DNA from 3 places in the Bradyrhizobium genosp. P genome. Region 1 is predicted to be linked to each of the others. Evidence: predicted binding sites of a transcription regulator. Region 1 holds the regulator's gene; each other region holds the start of a gene.
What was found. Region 1 encodes PhoB, which activates phosphate uptake and scavenging genes when phosphate is short. Its sites were predicted from a motif close to TGTCATNNANCTGTCAT; they were not measured.
Positions count from the first base shown of each region.

Region 1 (4,210 bases):
TGTGGGAACATGTGGACGCGCTACCGCGGACTCTTGCGCCGGAGTCACGCCATATTGTAGCGTTTGGGCTGTCGGGTACGACATCTCGTGCGGCAGTACTGGACCCCTTAAGTAGACTTGGTTCTGCGTAGACGTTCGGGCGCATAGGCGCGCTCGGCGAGGGCTAAGGGATTCTGACCGCAGGAGTTTTTCGAGCTTTGGCTCGCAGCACCGCTCCAAGGACTGGCCGGTGCTAGGCGAAGGGAAAAATGCGATGACTGTATTGACCTGGTCCGACGATCGCGTCGAGCAGCTGAAGAAGCTCTGGGAATCCGGCCTGTCGGCCAGCCAGATCGCGGCGGAACTTGGCAATGTGACGCGGAACGCCGTGATCGGCAAAGTGCACCGGCTCGGCCTGTCGGGCCGCGCCAAGGCCCCCTCCACCGCCGCGCCGCGACAGCGCAAGGCACGCCCCGCGCAGCATATGATGCGGGTGGCGCGGCCAGTGTCGCGCGGCAATACTGCGCTGGCCCACGCCTTCGAGGTCGAGATGGAGCCGGATCCGATCGCCTACGACAACGTCGTTCCGATGAGCCAGCGGCTGTCGCTGCTCGAGCTGAACGAGGCGACCTGTCACTGGCCGGTCGGCGATCCCTCAAGCCCGGATTTCTTCTTCTGCGGCGGCAAGGCGCTCGGCGGCCTGCCCTATTGCGCGCATCATTCGCGCATCGCCTACCAGCCCGCCAACGATCGCCGGCGGCCGGCAGCAAAGCCGACGCGGTAAGGCAGAATTCGAAGTGCTGCGATTTTCGTCAGCGCCATCTCGCGGGGTCTCACGTTCGACGATGTGAGGTGAGCACGCGGGTCAGGCTCCCTCGCCCCCTTGCGGGGCAGGGTTGGGGAGAGGGGTAGGCCCCGAACTCCAATGCAAGACATGTAGCGAAGCTTGATCAATCGAACCGGCGAGACACTCGCTGTCACGGTTCGCGATCAATCGGCAGCGGAGCAAGCGGCACCCCTCTCCCTAACCCTCCCCCGCAAGGGGGGAGGGAACCCTGCCGCCGGTGGCTGCCTCACTAGGCCCAGACGACGGTGTGTTGCTGTTCGCGCAGCCTTACGGCTGCGGCTCGGCCTTTGCAAAACGATCGTCGAGTGCGTAGCCGGCACCGCGCACGGTGCGGATCGGATCCTGCTCGCGGCCGGGATTGAGCAGCTTGCGCAGGCGGCCGATATGCACGTCGACGGTGCGTTCGTCGATATAGATGTCGCGGCCCCAGACGCTGTCGAGCAATTGCTCGCGGCTGAACACGCGGCCGGGATGCTCGAGGAAGAACTCGAGCAGCCGATACTCGGTCGGGCCGAGATCGATCGGACGGCCCGAGCGCGCCACGCGGCGCTTCTCGCGGTCGAGCTCGATGTCACCATAGGTCAGCACGGTCGCAAGCCGCTCCGGGCTCGCCCGGCGCAACAGGCCTTTCACCCGCGCCAGCAGTTCCGGCACCGAGAACGGCTTGACGATGTAGTCGTCGGCGCCGGTGGCGAGGCCGCGCACCCGTTCACTTTCTTCTCCGCGCGCGGTCAGCATGATGATAGGGAGCTGCTTGGTCTCGGGACGCGCGCGCAGGCGGCGGCACAGCTCGATGCCGGAGAGGCCCGGCAGCATCCAGTCAAGCACCACAAGATCGGGAATGCGCTCCTTCAGCCGGGTATCGGCGTCATCGCCGCGTCCGACCGTCTCGACATCGTAGCCTTCCGCGTCGAGGTTGTAGCGCAACAACGTCGTCAGCGCTTCTTCGTCTTCGACCACCAGAATGCGTGCGCTCATCGGTTTGTGTTCTCTCTGTCCTGATCCGTTGTCCTGACGCGAACCGAAACGATCATCTCCTTGATGAGCACGTTCTTGCCGGAAAGCCGGTGCCCACTTCGCCAGATGGTGATTAGGTGCCCGGAACCGTGGTAGCGAAATTGGTCATGTCACCCTTTGGACGCTTGTCCATGATCTGCTGGCCCTCGATCATGTAGAACACGGTTTCGGCGATATTCGTGGCGTGGTCGCCGATCCGCTCGATGTTCTTGGCGCAGAACATCAGATGGATGCAGAACGAGATGTTGCGCGGATCTTCCATCATGTAGGTGAGCAGTTCGCGGAACAGCGAGGTGCAGATCGCGTCGACCTCCTCGTCGCCCTTCCAGACGTTCATCGCCGCCGGCAGATCGTGGGCGGCATAGGCGTCGAGCACCGACTTGACCTGCGACAGCACGAGGTCGGTCATGTGCTCGAGGCCGCGGATCAGCTTGAGCGGCTGGAAATCGCTCTCCAGCGCCGCGACGCGCTTGCCCATGTTCTTGGCGAGGTCGCCGATCCGCTCGAGGTCGGTGGCCACCCGCATCGCGCCGACGATCTCGCGCAGATCGATCGCCATCGGCTGGCGGCGTGCGATGGTCAGAACCGCGCGCTCCTCGATGACGCGCTGCAAGCTGTCGATCTCGATGTCGGCAGCGACGACGCGCTTGCCGAGCGCTACGTCGCGGCGGATCAGCGCATCGACCGACTCGGTGATCATGCGCTCGACCAAGCCACCCATCTCGGCGACCAGGCGTGTCAGTTCCTGCAGGTCGCTGTCGAATGCCTTGGCGGTATGTTCAGAAGCCATCGTCTATCTCCTCAGCCGAACCGGCCGGTGATGTAGTCCTGCGTGCGTCGATCGCTGGGCGAGGTGAAAATCTTGTTGGTGTCGTCGAACTCGATCAGTTCGCCGAGATACATGAAGGCGGTCTTGTCGGAGACGCGGGCCGCCTGCTGCATGTTGTGGGTGACGATCGCGATGGTGTAGTCCTCGGACAGCTCCTGGATCAGCTCCTCGACCTTGGCGGTCGAAATCGGATCGAGCGCCGAGCACGGCTCGTCGAACAGGATCACCTCGGGCCGCACCGCAACCGTCCGCGCGATGCACAGCCGCTGCTGCTGGCCGCCGGAGAGCGAGAGCCCCGACGCGTTCAGCTTGTCCTTGACCTCGTTCCACAGCGCGCCACCGCGCAGCGCCTTCTCGACGCGGTCGTCCATTTCGGACTTCGAGATCTTCTCGTAGAGGCGGATGCCGAAGGCGATGTTCTCGTAGATCGTCATCGGGAACGGCGTCGGCTTCTGGAACACCATGCCGACCCGCGCGCGCAACAGATTGAGGTCGAGCTTGGGATCGAGGATGTTGGTCTGGTCCAGCATCAGCTGGCCGACGGCGCGCTGGCCCGGATAGAGATCATACATCCGGTTGAAGATGCGCAGCAAAGTCGACTTGCCGCAGCCGGACGGGCCGATGAACGCGGTGACGCGGTTGGTGCCGAGCGTCAGGTTGATGTTCTTCAGCGCATGGTGCTCGCCGTAATAGAAGTTGAGGTTGCGTACCGTAACCTTCGGGGGCGCATCCGGCAGCGGCGCATGCGGAGCAACGTGGCTCGGGGTAGTCGTCGAAACGGAGAGCTCGGTCATTTTGCGGCCCTTTCGGCACCAAGGATGCGCGCGCCGATGTTGAGGGCGAGCACGGTGAAGGTGATGAGCAAAGCGCCGCTCCAGGCCAACTCTTTCCAGTAGGCATAGGGGCTCTGCACGAAGTTGTTGATGGTCACCGGCAGGTTGGCCATCGTCTTGGTCAGATCCAGGCTGAAGAACTGGTTCGACAGCGCGGTGAACAACAGCGGCGCGGTCTCGCCGGCGACGCGGGCGGTCGCCAGCAGCACGCCGGTGATCAAACCCGACCGGGCGGCGCGATAAGCGATCCGCTTGATCACCAGCGAGCGTGGCAGGCCAAGCGCGGAGGCCGCTTCGCGCAGCGGATTGGGCACCAGCAGCAGCATGTCCTCGGTGGTGCGCAGCACGACCGGGATCACGATGACCGCGAGCGCCAGACAGCCCGCGATCGCCGAGAAGCCGCGCATCGGCACCACGACGGCACCATAGATGAACAGGCCGATGATGATCGAGGGCGCGCTGAGCAGGATGTCGTTGATGAACCGGATCACCGAGGTGAGCCGGTCATGCCTGCCGTATTCGGCGAGATAGGTGCCGGCGAACAGGCCGAGCGGCGCGCCGACGCCGACCCCGATCACGGTCATGATGACCGAGCCGACGATCGCGTTGAGAAGGCCGCCTTCGTTCGAGCCGGGCGGCGGCGTGTTCTGGGTGAAGAGCTGCACGCTCAGCCCGGCAAGGCCGTTGTAGAGCAGCGTCGCCAGG
Region 1 covers NZ_CP188195.1:964,942-969,151, reverse strand. Annotated here, with positions in the region: gene ACP2YO_RS04715 (GcrA family cell cycle regulator) at 254-763, shown strand; gene phoB (phosphate regulon transcriptional regulator PhoB) at 1,094-1,804, opposite strand; gene phoU (phosphate signaling complex protein PhoU) at 1,917-2,633, opposite strand; gene pstB (phosphate ABC transporter ATP-binding protein PstB) at 2,645-3,466, opposite strand; gene pstA (phosphate ABC transporter permease PstA) at 3,463-4,210, opposite strand, start outside.

Region 2 (4,210 bases), 3.6 Mb from region 1:
ATGGTTGCGGCCATAGCCGCGCTGCGTGGAATAACCGAGCGCGAGCAGAAAACCCTCGTCGGCGCGCGCGAGGTTTTGCAGCCGCAGGTCACGATCGGCCGGGAAGTTCAGCGGCTCGCGCGTGAGATCGCCGACGGGTGCGTCGGCATCCGCCTGCGGCGACGTTTCGATCAGGCCGTCGCGGCCGAGGATGTCGGTCACGCGCGGCGTCGCCGCCTGAGACGCTTCCGCCGTCAACGGCTGCTCCGGCACGAAGCCCTCGGCAAGTTGCGGATCGAGCAGGCGATGGGTGTAGTCGAAAGTCGGTCCCAGGATCTGGCCGCCTGGAATGTCCTTGAAGGTCGATGAGACGCGACGCCGCACCTGCATTTCGCCGGTGTTGACCGGCTCGGTGGCGCCGAAGCGCGGCAGCGTGGCGCGGAAGGCGCGGACCAAAAAGATCGCCTCGATCATGTCGCCGCGGGCCTGCTTGATGGCGAGCGCCGCGAGCTCGCGGTCGTAGAGCGAGCCTTCGGTCATGACGCGGTCGACGCCGAGCGAGAGCTGTTCGGCGATCTGCGCCAGCGACACATCGGGCACATCGCGGTCGCCGCGCCGCTCATGCGCGAGCAGGCGATGAGCGTTCTCGATGGCGCGTTCGCCTCCCTTGACGGCTACATACATCGCTTACACTCCGCTTGCGACCAGCCGCGTGGTGCGGGGGATCGCGACAATGGCATCGTCATGGACCAGCACGACATCGATGCCGCGCGGGAACAGGGTTTCGTTGATGGTGAGCCGCTCGAACAGGTCGCGCGGCTGGATCATTGCCTGCAACAGCGCGGTGCCGTCGATGCCGGGACCCTTCAGCTCGAACGCCGGCCCTTGCGTCACGCTGTCGACCTGCAGGATCAGCGTGGTCGAACGATCCGGATATTCGTTGGTGCCGAACGCGAAGCGATCGAGCGCCGCAAGATTGCCGGCATCGCCGATCAGCGCGAAGCTGGCGATCGAGGAATCCGCAAGCACCGGCGCGCTGGTGTGGAACTTGAGCCACCTCGCGATATCCGGTGTCGCCGACATCGCGGCATCGAGCCAGATCGGCGTGTCGTGGTCGAACAGCGTCAGCGCGATCGCAGACGAGCCGCGCATCATGCCGGCGGGCGTTCCCGCTTGGGCCGTGATGCGCTGGACGTTGCCCGGGCGCGCCATTGCGTCCATGACAGAGCGGAAGGTCGACTGCGCCGACAACACCTTGTCGGCAAAGCCTGTGGGCAATTCGGCAACCGTCGTCATCGCATCATCCTTCACCGCGCACCATCGTGTAGAAATCGACCCGCGTCGCCGCGGTTTCCGCAGCCTTGCGGCCGCGTTCGGCGTCCAGGCTTGCGCGCAGCGGCGCGATCACCTTCGCCTCCACCTCGCCCGACAATTCCGCCGACTGCACCATGGCGTCGCACAACGCGATCATCTGCGCCTTCTGGCTGTCGCGGCCGAGCGTGTAGCCGAATCCGACATCGCCGGTCGCAAGCCGCACCGCCGCGCGCGACACCGTCGCCTCGCCCAGATTGAACGGCGCCCCGTCGCCGCCGATCCGCCCGCGCACCATCACGAGGCCGTTCTCCGGCTCGCGGAGGTTTTCATGTGCCGGCACCGCGATATCAGCTAGCCTTCCCGCGATCTCCGCAGCGCCGGACTGCGCCAGCACCGCCATCGCGGCCTTGCGCTGCGCTTCTTTGCCGTTCCGCACCATCGAGTTCATGAGCAACCTTGCCTGAATCAAGTTGTCTATGATAATAGACAACTTGATAGCGAAACGCCATGACTGTTTCGTGACAAATCGACGATTTCTGGTTATCACCGCGCCATGAGCATGCAGGAAAGTTCCGGCGTCGCCTTGTGGCGGCAGGTCGCCGACGGTATTGAGCGCGGCATCGCCGACGGCCGTTTTGCCGCGGGCGAAAAGCTGCCGGGCGAGGTCGAAATCGCTGAGACCTATCGCGTCAACCGCCACACCGTGCGGCGCGCGCTCGCGGCGCTCGCGGAACGCGGCCTGGTGCGCGCCGAACGCGGCAGCGGAACCTATGTCGAAGCGCAGCGATTGGCCTATCCGTTGCGGTCGCGAACACGGTTCTCCGAGATCGTCGGCGCCGGCGGCCACGAGCCTCGTGGCGAGCTGATCGACGCCGGCAGTGACGTCGCCACCCGTGAGATCGCGCGTGAACTCGGTTTGAAAACCGGCGCCCCCCTGATCCGGATCGAGTCGGTGCGGCTCGCCGACCGCACGCCGATCTGCGTCTCCACGACCTGGCTGTCGGCCGAACAGTTTCCCGACGCCGGCAGCGTATTCGCCGACGTCCACTCGATGACCAAATTGCTGGCGCATTACGGCATCAAGGATTACCGGCGCTCCTCGACCCGGATCACCGCTGCGATTGCGGACGCCACCGACGCCGCGCGGCTCGATCTCGCGCTGGGCCGTCCTGTGCTGGTTGTCGATTCGACCGACGTCGACACCGCGGACAAGCCGCTGGTCACCAAGCGCTCGCGCTTCGCAGCGGAGCGGGTGGAGTTTCTGGTGGAGAATAGTTGAGTATTCGTAGGGTGGACAGAGCGAAGCGTGCCCACCATCGCAAACACGCCGTGAATGGTGGCACGGCGCATCCGCGCCTTTGCCCACCCTACGAACTACGCAACTGCGCGCTGTCCAATAATCGCAAAGCGCAGCTTGCTCGAGATGAAGTCGATCACGGCGACCGCGATCAGGATCATCAGGATCAGGAACGACACCTTCTGCCATTCCAGCACCCGGATCTGCTCGGCGAGCTGCAGGCCGATGCCGCCGGCGCCTACGATGCCGATGATGGTGGCCGAGCGCGTGTTCGACTCGATGTAGTAAAGCACCTGGCCGGCGATGACAGGCAGTACCTGCGGCAGCAGGCCGAAGCGAATTTCATGCAGCGCGTTGCCGCCGGAGGCCTTGATGCCCTCGACCTGCTTGCGGTCGGCGGCCTCGATCGCTTCCGAGAACAGCTTTCCGAACGCGCCGAAATCCGAAACCATGATCGCCAGCACACCGGCGAACGGGCCGAGGCCGACCACGTTAATCCAGACCAGCGCCCAGATCAGCGTGTCGACGCCGCGGATCGAATCCAGGAAGCGGCGCACCGGAAAGCGGATCAGGTTCGAAGGGATGATGTTGCGCGCCGCCAACAGGCTGACCGGCAGCGCCAGGACGGCGGCCAGCGTGGTGCCGAGCAGCGCGATCGACAGCGTTTCACCCATCGCCTGCATGTAGAGCGGAAACGACGAGCCCGGGTTCGGCGGGATCATCATCATGGTGATCCAGCCGAGCTGGCTGACGCCCGAGATCAGCTTCGATGGCGAGAAGTCAAGGTCGACCAGCCCGAACGCGAAGATCGCGAGCGCGGCCACGATCATCGCCGGCGTCGCCAGCCGCGCCGAGGCGGGCCGCTGGAACACATCAGGATATTTCGCGCGCAGCTCGGCGGTGTCCGGCTTCGGCAACTGACTCATCGGCGCGTCTCCTTGCCGAACAACTGGGCGCGCAACCACCCCGTCGAGATGTCGATGATGAAGACGGTGACGATGATGGTGACAAGGATGGCGCTAACGTCGGAATAGTAGAACTTGCGGATCGCGACCATGAACTCCTGGCCGATGCCGCCAGCGCCAACGAAGCCCATCACAGAGGCTTCACGGACGTTGATCTCGAAACGCAGTAGCGCATAGCTGGCATAGCCGGTCACGACCTGCGGCAGCACCGCGAAACGCATGCAGGACAGCCAGCTTGCCCCGGTGGAGCGAATACCCTCGACCAGCTTCATGTCGGCATTCTCGACGATCTCGGCGAACAGCTTGCCGAGCGCGCCAGTCGAATGGATCGCGATCGCGAGCACGCCGGCCATCGGCCCGAGCCCGAAGGCGATCACGAAGATCAACGCGAACACGATGCCGGGCACGGTGCGGGCAAATTCCAGAAGGCGGCGTACCGTGAAGCGCAGCCAGGGCGATGGCGAGGTGTTGTGCGCGGCGAAGAAATTCAGCGCAAAGGCGAAGACCGCACCGATCAGCGTGCCGACATAGCTGATCAGGATCGTCTCACCGAGCAGCCGCAGCCACTTCTTCAGGCCCCAGAACCACTCGACCGGATTGGTCCAGACCCGCGCGCCGGAATCCAGCGTCAGGATACGATCGAAATAGCTGAGGA
Region 2 covers NZ_CP188195.1:7,313,737-7,317,946, forward strand. Annotated here, with positions in the region: gene ACP2YO_RS35150 (carbon-phosphorus lyase complex subunit PhnI) at 1-663, opposite strand, end outside; gene phnH (phosphonate C-P lyase system protein PhnH) at 667-1,275, opposite strand; gene phnG (phosphonate C-P lyase system protein PhnG) at 1,280-1,741, opposite strand; gene phnF (phosphonate metabolism transcriptional regulator PhnF) at 1,847-2,572, shown strand; gene phnE (phosphonate ABC transporter, permease protein PhnE) at 2,668-3,516, opposite strand; gene phnE (phosphonate ABC transporter, permease protein PhnE) at 3,513-4,210, opposite strand, start outside.
Region 2: a site for PhoB is predicted at 1,801-1,817, ahead of phnF (phosphonate metabolism transcriptional regulator PhnF). Genes of this name have one in related genera too.

Region 3 (4,210 bases), 4.6 Mb from region 1:
GCGATCTCGCCATGGATATGTTCGATGATCCGCTTGCGCAACGTCAGCGGCGACACCGCCATCTTCTCGATGTCGCTCGGCTCGGCATAGCCGGTGATGTAGTTGAACACCCGCGCGGCGTCGCGGCCGATGATCGGGTCCGAGGTGAAATAGGAGACGTCGGTGTAGATGCGCGCGGTGACCGGATGGTAGTTGCCGGTGCCGGTGTGGACATAGGTGGTGAGATTGCCGCCCTCGCGGCGCACCACCATCGAAAGCTTGGCGTGCGTCTTCAGCTCGATGAAGCCGTAGACGACCTGCACGCCGGCGCGCTCGAGGTCGCGGGCCCAGCGGATATTCGCCTCCTCGTCGAAGCGCGCCTTGAGCTCGATCAGCGCGGTCACCGATTTGCCGGCTTCGGCGGCATCCGCCAGCGCGCGCACGATCGGCGAGTTGTTCGAGGTGCGATAAAGCGTCTGCTTGATCGCGACGACATCGGGGTCGCGCGCCGCCTGCTGCAGGAACTGGACGACGACGTCGAAGGATTCATAGGGGTGATGGACCACGAGATCCTTCTGCCGGATGGCAGCGAAGATGTCGCCGCCATGGTCGCGCACGCGCTCGGGGTGGCGCGGCACATAGGACGGGAATTCAAGGTCCGGGCGATCGAGACGGGTGAGCTGCGACAGCTCGTTCATCGCCAGCACGCCGTCGACCAGGAAAACCTCGTCGTCCGCCGCCGACAGCGCGCGCTGCACGAAGCTGCGCAGCTCTTCCGGCATCTTGGCCTCGATTTCGAGGCGGATCACCGATCCGCGGCGGCGCCGTTTGAGCGCGGTCTCGAACAGGCGGACGAGGTCTTCGGCCTCTTCCTCGATTTCGAGTTCGGAATCTCTGATGATCCGAAACGCGCCCTGGCCCTTGACGGTGTAGCCGGGGAACAGCCGGCCGATGAACAGGCCGGTCGCCTGTTCCAGCGTGATCAGCCGCACCGCGCCGCCTTCCTTCGCGGTAGGGATACGGATGAAGCGGTCGATCTTGCCGGGCATGCGGATCAGCGCGTTCATCGGCTTGCCGTCGGAGACCCGCGCCAGATGCAGCGCCACGGTGAAACCGAGATTCGGAATGAACGGGAACGGGTGGGCCGGATCGATCGCCAGCGGCGTCAGCAGCGGGAAGATGTTGTGTAGGAAGTGATCCTCGATCCAGGTCCGCTCGGACTTGGTGACGTCGCGCCCGTCGATGAGCTGAATGCCGGCCCCGGACAGGATCGTGCGCAAGTCGCTCCAGATCGCCTGCTGGTCCGAGGCGAGTTCTGACACGTTCTTGTTGATCATGACGAGCTGTTCCGACGGAGTGAGCCCGTCCGGGCTGCGCTCCGGTATCCCCTCGCGGACCTGCGCCTTGATGCCGGCGACGCGGACCATGAAGAACTCATCAAGATTATTGGCCGATATCGACAGGAAGCGGACGCGCTCCATCACGGGGTGGCCGGAATTGACGGATTCCTCGAGCACCCGGCGATTGAAATGGAGCCAGGAGAGCTCTCGATTGATGAACCGCTCGGGGCTGGACGCGATCGCGGAGACGGCCGGGACGTCCGTCTCTTTGTCTTTTATTTCAGTTACTTGCGACGAGTCCATCAAGTGTTGATCCAATCCGAATCGGGGAGCCCGGGCGGTCTAGCGGAAGGGCGCACAAACCATGTGATATTGCGATGACGTTTCGATGACATTGACGTTCCGTAAGCTTCCGTCGTCAAGCCGTGCGGAGACCGCTTCAGGCATCGCGCAGCAGTTCAGCCGCCAGCACCCGCGTCACCGGCCGGCCCAGCCGCAACGCCTCGGTATCCAGCAGTTCGACCGCCTGCCGGACGGCAGCGTAGGAGCGCTCGATTCGGTTGGTCAGGTAGGTCACGACAGACTCGTCCACCGTCATCTGACGGTCGGCGCAGAATTTCAGGATCAGGCCGCGGAACACCAGGTCGTCGGGCGCCAGCAGCGTCACCGTCGGGACCGCGCGCAGCCGCGAGCGAAGGTCGCGCAGGTCGATCTCGAAGGCGGACGGCGGGATGCGCGCCGTGATCAGGACGAAGGCATCGTCCTGGCGCGCGAGATTCATCAGATGAAACATCGCGCGCTCGTCGAAATCCGATGGCCGCAGGTCTTCGACCACCAGCGCGCCGGTTGCGAGCGCGCCGGGCACCGCATCCGGGGTCAGTGCATGCGCCGAGGTCGCGCGCGCGCCGGCCAAATCGGCCCAGATCGCGGCGAGATGGCTCTTGCCGGAACCTTCCGGTCCGACCAGCAGCATGATGCGGTTCGGCCAGTCGGGCCAGCGGTCGATCAGCGTCAGCGCCGCTTCGTTGGCCGGGCCATCGAGGAAATCGTCGCGGGTCAGTCTCTCCTCGTGCGGCAACGCCAAGGCCAATTGACGAGGTTGAACGCTACCTGCCACACAAGTCTCCAAACCATCGATCATGATGCGATTACGAGAAATCGCATCATGATCTCATTTCGTTGTTTGAGCATGATCTCCGCGCAAACGCTTTGCGTTTGTCGCGAGGGAAAACCGGCTTCCACTTTTCCGGATCATGCTCTATCGCGCTTCGATCGTGCCCATGTGCCGCACCCATTCCACGAGGTAGAGGGACACGGAAACCAACGTAAAGACCGTGACGAATCCCATCAGGATCAGGTCATAGGGATGTGGCCGGAAGCCGAACCCGAGCGAGGCCAGCACCAGCGCCGCGAATGCGACCTGCGCCACCGTATTCAGCTTCGACACCATCAGCGGCTTCATTTCAACCGGCTTGTCGAACAACCATGACACAATCACGGCGGAAACGATCATGATATCGCGCGACACCACGAGGATCACGATCCAGCGCGGCACCGCGCCCCAGATCCCGAGCGCGACATAGATTGAAACCAGCAACGCCTTGTCGGCGAGGGGATCGAGCAGGGCGCCAAGCTCGCTCGTCATGTTGAAGCGCTTGGCCAGGAAGCCGTCGACCGCGTCGCTGACGCCGGCGATCACGAAGATCGCAAACGCGATCTCCATCTGGCTGGAGACGATGGCCCAGACGATCACCGGCACCAAAATGATGCGGCCGAGGGTGATGATGTTCGGAATACTCAACTTGGTCGCTTCCCGGCTAGGAGCCTGATTTTACTCGATATCCGGCTCTTGGTAGCAGTGGCCGGGTGTTATCTACATAGTATCGCGGCGAGGGCGCCGCGAGCCATTGCGCGGGGGCGGAATTCCTCGTAACCAGCCCCTGATCATCTGGAATTGGGCATGACCGAGCGCAACAACGGGCTCACTTACGCGGATTCGGGCGTCGATATCGATGCCGGCAATCGTCTGGTCGATCTGATCAAGCCGATGGTGCGGGCGACCGCACGCCCCGGCGCAGATGCGGAGATCGGCGGCTTCGGCGGCCTGTTCGACCTCAAGGCGGCGGGCTTCAAGGATCCGGTTCTGGTGGCCGCGACCGATGGTGTCGGCACCAAGCTCAAGATCGCGATTGAAACCGGCATCCATGGCGGCATCGGCATCGACCTGGTGGCGATGTCGGTCAATGACCTCGTCGTGCAGGGCGCCGAACCGCTGTTCTTCCTCGACTATTTCGCCTGCGGCAAGCTTGACCCCGAGGCTACGGCCTCGATCGTCGCCGGCATTGCCGAGGGCTGCCGCGAATCCGGGTGCGCGCTGATCGGCGGCGAGACCGCGGAGATGCCGGGCCTCTACAAGGATGGCGATTACGACCTCGGCGGTTTTGCCGTCGGCGCCGCCGAGCGCGGTACCTTGCTGCCGAGCGCCGATATCGCGGCGGGCGACGCGGTGATTGGTCTCGCATCCTCGGGTGTGCATTCCAACGGCTATTCGCTGGTGCGCAAGATCGTCGAGCAATCCGGTCTTGGCTACGACGCACCGGCCCCGTTCTCGCCCGTGATGACGCTTGGCGCGGCACTGCTGACGCCGACGCGGCTCTATGTGAAATCCTGCCTGCGCGCGGTCCGCGAGACCGGCGCGGTCAAGGGGCTCGCCCATATCACCGGCGGCGGCTTTACCGACAACATCCCGCGCGTGCTGCCGAAGCACCTCGGCGTCGGCATCGATCTCGCACGGTTGCCGGTGCTGCCGGTGTTCAAATGGCTGGCTGCGCAGGGCGGCATCGCCGAGCTCGAACTGTTGCGCACCTTCAACTGCGGTATCGGCATGATCG
Region 3 covers NZ_CP188195.1:5,531,949-5,536,158, reverse strand. Annotated here, with positions in the region: gene ACP2YO_RS26855 (RNA degradosome polyphosphate kinase) at 1-1,622, opposite strand, end outside; gene ACP2YO_RS26850 (chromosomal replication initiator DnaA) at 1,759-2,436, opposite strand; gene ACP2YO_RS26845 (CDP-alcohol phosphatidyltransferase family protein) at 2,578-3,120, opposite strand; gene purM (phosphoribosylformylglycinamidine cyclo-ligase) at 3,280-4,210, shown strand, end outside.
Region 3: a site for PhoB is predicted at 1,697-1,713, ahead of ACP2YO_RS26855 (RNA degradosome polyphosphate kinase). Genes of this name have one in related genera too.